Regions from separate parts of the Acidovorax sp. 1608163 genome, predicted to be linked through region 3. Evidence: predicted binding sites of a transcription regulator. Region 3 holds the regulator's gene; each other region holds the start of a gene.
What was found. The regulator FNR, encoded in region 3, switches genes on or off when oxygen is low (the NO sensors DNR and NnrR bind a similar motif). The targets are predictions, from matches to a motif close to TTGATNNNNATCAA.
Positions count from the first base shown of each region.

Region 1 (2,266 bases), 2.0 Mb from region 3:
CCAGCTCGTGCACCGCATGCCCACCGTCTGCGGCAATCTGGCTGCTTTGCGCACTTTCTTGCGAAACCTTGGCCGCCGTGTCGGCTGTTTGGCGCACGGTGCTGGCCAGCTCTTCCATGGACGCTGCAGTCTCTTGCAAACTGCTCGCTTGCGATTCGGTACGTGCCGACAGATCGTGGCTGCCTTGCGCAATCTCTGCCGCAGCTTCGGTGAAGTGGTGTACCTCCGTGCGCACATCGCCCACCACGGCGCGCAAGTTCACCTGGGTTTGCTGCAGGCGGTGCACTAGGCCCTGCAGCGGCTGCGGGTAATCGGCCCGCACGGTGGACGTGAGGTTGCAACCCGAGATGTCCGCCGCAAAACGGCTGGCCTCTTCAAGGCCCTGCACCACGGCCACCTGAAAGCGCCACAAAACAGCACCCGCAGCCAGCAGCAAAATCGCGCCCCGTGCCGCCACCGCCTCCACGCCTTGCCAGCCCAGCGCATCGGGCACCAAGACCAGCAGTGCCATCCACAGCAACATCAGCGCCATGCGCTGGGTAAGGGACAAGCGCCCCAGCCGCTGCGCCACACCACGCACACCCACGCCATGCAACTCTCCGGCCTCCAGGCGAAAGCGCTCCTGGCCCGATGCGGAATCGGCCCGCATTTGCGCATACAAGGCTTCAGCCGCAGCGGCCTCTTGCGCTGTGGGCTTGGTGCGCACCGACATGTAGCCACGGGGACGTCCGGCGTCCATGATGGGCGTGACGTTCGCCCGCACCCAATAGTGGTCGCCATTTTTGCAGCGGTTTTTGACCAAGCCGGTCCAGGGCTCCCCCCGGCCCACGGTGCGCCACAGGTCCTTGTAGGCGGCGGCGGGCATGTCGGGGTGGCGGATGATGTTGTGGGGCTGCCCCATCAGCTCCTCGTAGCGGTAGCCGCTGACCCGCACAAAGGCCGGGTTGCAATGCGTGATCTCGCCCTTGGTGTTGGTGCATGACACCAGCAACTCATCGCCCGAAAAATCGTATGGCTGCTGCGTGACGGGCAAGTTGATGCGCATGCGGTCTCCTTCTCTTGTCTGTACCGCCAACGCCTCCTGGCCCAAGGCACCCGCTCCATGCGCCCTGTGCCGCAACCACTTCATTCACGGCGCCGCAGGTTGATACCCGTCAAGTTTAACCACTTGTTACACGAATTTGACTTTGTGGTGACAATTCAAAAAAGAGGGGCCGTGTGCACATCTCGCTGGCGTGGTTTGGGCGCTGGCACGGTAAGGGCAGCCCCCACTTTGGACTCCGTCACCTCGACATCGGCAGGCTGCAAAGTGCCCACCCGCACCCCCAGCAAGCGCAAGCGTTTGTCCAGCGGCACGCGCTTGAGGCACTGCCCCGCCGTGCGCCGGATCAGGGCCGCATCACTGGTGGCCACGGGCAGCGTATGGTCTCGCGTGGCGGTCTTGAAGTCTTCATAGCGCAGCTTGATGCCAATCGTCTTGCCCACATAGCCCTTGCGCTGCAGGTCCTGCGCCACGCGCTGGCACAGGTCGGTAAAGATGCGCGACAACTCGGCCCGGTCGCGCACGGCATGCAGGTCGCGGTCAAACGTGGTTTCACGGCTCATGCTCACGGGCTCGCTTTCGGTCACCACCGGGCTGTCGTCGCGGCCCCAGGCCACGCGGTGCATCCAGGCCCCGGTGGACTGGCCAAAATGCCCCATCAACCATTGCTCCTCCTGCGCCGCCAGTTGCCCAATGGTCTCTATCCCCAGCCGCGCCAGCTTCTCGCCCGCCTTGGGGCCAATGCCGTTGATCTTGCGCACATTGAGCGGCCAGACCTTGCTTTGCAGGTCTTCCTCGTAAACGATGGAAATGCCGTTGGGCTTGTTGAACTCGCTGGCCATCTTGGCCAGCAGCCGGTTGGGCGCCACGCCGATGGAGCAGGTCAGCCCCGTCTTTTCAAAAATGCTTTTCTGAATGAGCCGCGCCAGCACCCGCCCGCCTTCGCGCTGGCCACCGGGAACATCGGTGAAGTCGATGTACACCTCGTCCACGCCCCAGTCCTGCATCACCGGGGCGATCTCGGTGATGGCGCTCTTGAAGGTGCGCGAATACTTGCGCACCTCTTCAAAATCCACCGGCAACACAATCGCCTGCGGGCACAGCTTGGCCGCCTTCATCATGCCCATGGCCGAGCCCACACCAAACTGCCGCGCCGCGTACGTGGCCGTGGTGATCACGCCCCGGCCCACATAGTCCTTGAGCAGCGGGAAGTCCTCCACAGGA
Region 1 covers NZ_CP033069.1:3,755,992-3,758,257, forward strand. Annotated here, with positions in the region: gene EAG14_RS16745 (PAS domain-containing methyl-accepting chemotaxis protein) at 1-1,045, opposite strand, end outside; gene EAG14_RS16750 (DNA polymerase IV) at 1,201-2,266, opposite strand, start outside.
Region 1: EAG14_RS16745 (PAS domain-containing methyl-accepting chemotaxis protein) is a predicted target of FNR. The motif match lies at 1,145-1,158, and genes of this name have one in related genera.

Region 2 (2,266 bases), 2.0 Mb from region 3:
CCGCGCATAGGGCGCCAGCGCTGCCGCGTCGCCCCAGTCTTGTCCGCGCTGGCGGGCGGCCACCAGGGCCTGCGTCAGCCGCCCCACCCCGGCCAGGCCCAGGTTGTAGCCGTGGGCGGTGACGGGGTGCATGCCCACTGCCGCATCGCCCAGCAGCGCGCAGCGTGGGCCGGTAAAGCGCTGCGCGTACACGGCCACCAGCGGGTAGGCGTGGCGCTCGCCCAGCAGCTCCATGGCGCCCAGGCGGTTTTGGAACTGGGCTTGCACCTCGGCCGTGAAGGCGGCGGGCTCCAGCGCCAGCATGCGGGCGGCATCGGCGGCCTGGGCGGTGACCACCACGGAGCATTGCGCTTGGCCCTCGGTGGCGCCGTCGGTCGCACCGGCGGCCACATCGGGCAGCGGCAGCACGGCCAGCGTGCGTTCGTAGCCAAAGCACTCGTGGGCGGTGTCGCCGTGGGGCTCGGCATGGCGCATGCGGCAGACGATGACGGTGCGCCCAAAGTCGGTCATCTGCGCACCAATTCCCAATTGGCGTCGGGCGGCAGAAAAGCGGCTGTCGGCCGCCACCACCAGGGGGGCGCACAGCCGCTCGCTGGGCTGCCCGGGCTGGGCGGCCAGGGCAAAGTCCACTTCGGCGTGGGTGGCCAGGGCGGCCACGCGGTGCACCTGCGCCCCGGCCATGATGCGCACGCCCGGTGTGCGGGCTGCCACCTGGTAGGCCGTGCGGCGCAGGGCGTGGTTGGGCACGATGAAGCCCAGCGGGGGGCGGGGGCCTGAGGCTGTGGTGCCTGCTGGGGTGTCGGCGGAGCCAAACCCATCGGGCGCCTGCAGTTGCATGGCGCTGTGCGCGCCCACGGGGCCGTCGTGCACTTCTGCGGTGCGGATGTGCCCGATTTCATGGGACGCCAGCGCGCCCCAGGTGCCCAGGCGCTGCAGTGTGGCCGCGCTGGGGTAGGTGAGGGCGATCTCCCGCCCGTCCGGGGCGGGCTGCTCCAGCGCTGCGGTGGGGTTTTGGTCCAGCACCGTCGCGGTAAAGCCGGCTTGCGCCAGCGAAATCGCCAGAGACAGGCCGGCAGGGCCTGCGCCCACGATGAGTACGTCGCAGTGCATGTGCATGGAATGGGTGGGGCGCGGCCCTGAAAAATGACGCTGGCATTGTGGCCCCGGCCTTGGCCCCGGGGCTTGCATTGCATCAAAGGGCGCCTGGATACCTGGGGACCCTCTGCACAAATCACCGCGCCGTGTGCATCTGCGGTCTCGGGCGGTCTGCGGCGTTACAAATACTCGCAATAGCGATGGCTATTGCTGCGCTTTGCGCCTTGCAGCCCATCCCGATCCGCAGCGCACACTTGGTCAGCTCGATTCGTGCAGAGGATCCCTGGGCTGTGCGGGGTGGTGCAATGGACGCGCCGAGCGTGAAATATGTAACGCAAAGTGATGCGCGTTGCGCCGCCCGATGGCCACTAGAGCGGCGCCAGTGTTACAAAGTAAGGCGCGTTTCAATCGCCTCCGTAAAGATACGAACGGTTGCAATTGAAGGGACTGGGCAGGGCGTTTGGCGGGCGTGCGTGAAACAATTACGCCGCATTTGAAACAAGCCTCCTGCCCGGGTTGCCAATGCTGCAAGGGGCCACGCGGCACCAGCGGTGTGGCAGGGGCGCGCTGCACTGAATTCACATCCATCCAAAGAGGGAAATCACACCATGAAACAACTGTCTTACATCGCCATGGCCTGCGCGCTGGTCTTGACGGGCTGCGCCACCACCGACGGGGGCTCTGCCGGTGGCCTGTCGGCCGTCTCGTCGGCCTTGGGCTCGACCAGCGCTGGTGGTTCGGGCGCCAGCAAGTCCGAGAACAAAGTGGGCGCAGCCCTGGATGTGTTCAAGGCCGCCACCGTGTCGGACGACGAACTCAAGTCCGTGGCCCTGCAGTACCGCGCCTATGGCGACCGCACTGAAAAGCTGGCCCCTGCCAACAACAAGTACTCCCAGCGCCTGGCCCGCCTGACGGCCAAGCACGTCAATGAAGACGGAATGAAGCTCAACTTCAAGGTGTACCTGAGCAAGAACGTGAACGCCAACGCCACGGCCGATGGCTCCATCCGCGTCTATGCAGGCCTGATGGACATGATGAATGACCAGGAATTGTTGGGCGTCATCGGCCACGAAATCGGCCACGTCAAGCATGCCCACACCATGGGCGCGATGCGCACCGCCTACATGGCATCGGCTGGCCGCAAGGCCGTGGCCGCCTCGGGTGGCGCAGC
Region 2 covers NZ_CP033069.1:4,781,980-4,784,245, reverse strand. Annotated here, with positions in the region: gene ubiM (5-demethoxyubiquinol-8 5-hydroxylase UbiM) at 1-1,116, opposite strand, end outside; gene EAG14_RS21305 (M48 family metallopeptidase) at 1,704-2,266, shown strand, end outside.
Region 2: ubiM (5-demethoxyubiquinol-8 5-hydroxylase UbiM) is a predicted target of FNR. The motif match lies at 1,183-1,196, and genes of this name have one in related genera.

Region 3 (2,266 bases):
TGGCAAGCCGTAAATCAAATCCACATTGATGGAATCAAACCCAATGGACCGGGCGGACTCCACCAAAGCAAAGACCTGCTCGGCGGGCTGGACCCGGTGCACGGCTTTTTGTACCTCAGTGTCAAAGTCTTGCACACCAAAGCTCAGCCGGTTAAAGCCCAACTCGGCCAGCAAGGCCAAGCGCTCGGCATCCACGGTCCGCGGGTCCACCTCGATCGAATACTCCCCTCCAGGCGCCAGCGTGAAACTGCGCTTGAGCATAGACATGAGTTCGCGCAAGCCCTCATCCGAGAGAAACGTCGGCGTGCCCCCCCCAAATGCAGCTGACTGACCACCTGCCCTGCACCACACTGGGCCGTGTGCAGATCAATCTCACGGCTCAGATAGCGCAAATAGACATCGGCGCGGTCATGGTGTTTGGTGATGATCTTGTTGCAAGCGCAGTAGTAGCATAGCGACTCGCAAAATGGAATGTGCACGTACAGTGACAATGGCATTGCCTTGGCACCTGTCCCCAGATGCCTCTGCGCCAATGCCAAGGAATATTCCTCTTGGCCAAATGCCTCCACGAAACGGTCTGCCGTGGGGTAGGAGGTGTATCGAGGACCTGGCACGTCAAAGCGGGTCAGGAGTTCTGGGGTAACTGCGGTCATGGGGATATCCTTGCGTACTAGCTTACTGTGCCGCACCCCTCCTCTTGCGTCCTTGACCTGCATCAAGTGAAGTCATCTCCACAAGAGCGACAATTTGATGCATATCATCTGCCACTACTCGCAGACCGAGGCATACCGGCCTCCCTCGTCGTGCACGATATGCCCGAACATCAACCAGGTTTCTGTGCCATGAATCCGCTCACCATCAAAGTCGCTTGCTCCAACTGCAACCTCCGCGAGCTTTGCATGCCCGTTGGCCTCAATGACGAACAGCTGCAGCGCATCGACGAGGTGGTGGCCGTGCGCCGCAAAGTCAAGCGCGGTGGCACACTCTTTCGCAATGGCGAAGCCTTCACCTCGCTGTACGCCATTCGCACGGGTTTCTTCAAGACCTGCGTAGCCACTGAAGATGGTCGCGATCAAGTCACGGGCTTTCAAATGGCCGGGGAGATCATCGGCCTGGATGGCATTGTGAATGATCACCATACCTGCGACGCCGTGGCATTGGAAGATGCCGAAGTCTGTGTGATGCCGTTTGATCGCATTGAAGAACTATCACGCGAAGTGACTGCACTACAGCACCATGTGCACAAAATCATGAGCCGCGAAATCGTGCGCGAACACGGCGTGATGCTCCTTTTGGGCAGCATGCGGGCTGAAGAGCGTTTGGCAGCCTTCCTTCTCAACCTGGTACAGCGCCTGCATGCCCGCGGCTTCTCTCAATCAGAGTTGGTGCTGCGCATGACCCGGGAAGAAATTGGCAGCTACCTGGGCCTCAAATTGGAAACCGTGAGCCGCACCTTCTCCAAATTCGTAGAGGATGGAACTGTCGAAGTTCGCCAACGCCACGTGCGAATTTTGGACACCGACGCGCTACGCCGCATCGTGAACAACCAACAAGCCTGCCACTGATCGGTTGGGTCTTGAGGCATGCCGACTAACGGAGGCATGCCATCCGGCCTCATGGGCAAGACGGTGTCTTGCGGCAATCGTCAGGTCGATCTTGGTCAGGCACAGGACAGCGGTTGAGTTCAAACGGTGACATGGCCAGCAGCGTGGTCAAAGCGCCGGACGCCATGGTCAGCACCCAGAAGGCAAAGAAGGCCAGCGTGTACACCCCCAGCCGAGACAATGCCAGCGGCTGCCCAAACCAGTGCAGGTCTTGGGGGTCAACCATTGCAAACACCAACACCTCCAAAGCCCCGGCGACCAAAAAGGCCGGCCAAGCAATCCACATCAAACGCTGTGTCCACATCGTGGTGTCTCCGTATGGTTTTGAGAAGGCATCGATGCCTGGGCCTACCGCACCGCCATGAAGGCCCAGGCTCCGCAACTAGCGGGGCTGGTCTTTGAGCGGTGTCACGGCATGGTTGCGGCCCTTGAGCGCAGGCGCCATGCCAGGCTGCGGGTTCTCCAGCCTCTTGTTGATATCAATGCCTTGCTGGTAGTAGTCTTCAGCCACAACGGGGTCAGGGCTGGAGACGGCAATCCACAAGGTAACGAAGCCCGCTACCACGACGATAGCGGGGCCAGAGAGCACCAGCCAAACATGGCCAAACTTCCACCAAGGAGCCGCCTGAACGGGAGCGGGAGCTGAAGAGGAAATCGAAGAC
Region 3 covers NZ_CP033069.1:1,770,914-1,773,179, reverse strand. Annotated here, with positions in the region: partial or broken gene hemN (oxygen-independent coproporphyrinogen III oxidase) at 1-653, opposite strand, end outside; gene fnr (fumarate/nitrate reduction transcriptional regulator Fnr) at 843-1,565, shown strand; gene EAG14_RS07985 (hypothetical protein) at 1,615-1,908, opposite strand; gene EAG14_RS07980 (FixH family protein) at 1,987-2,266, opposite strand, start outside.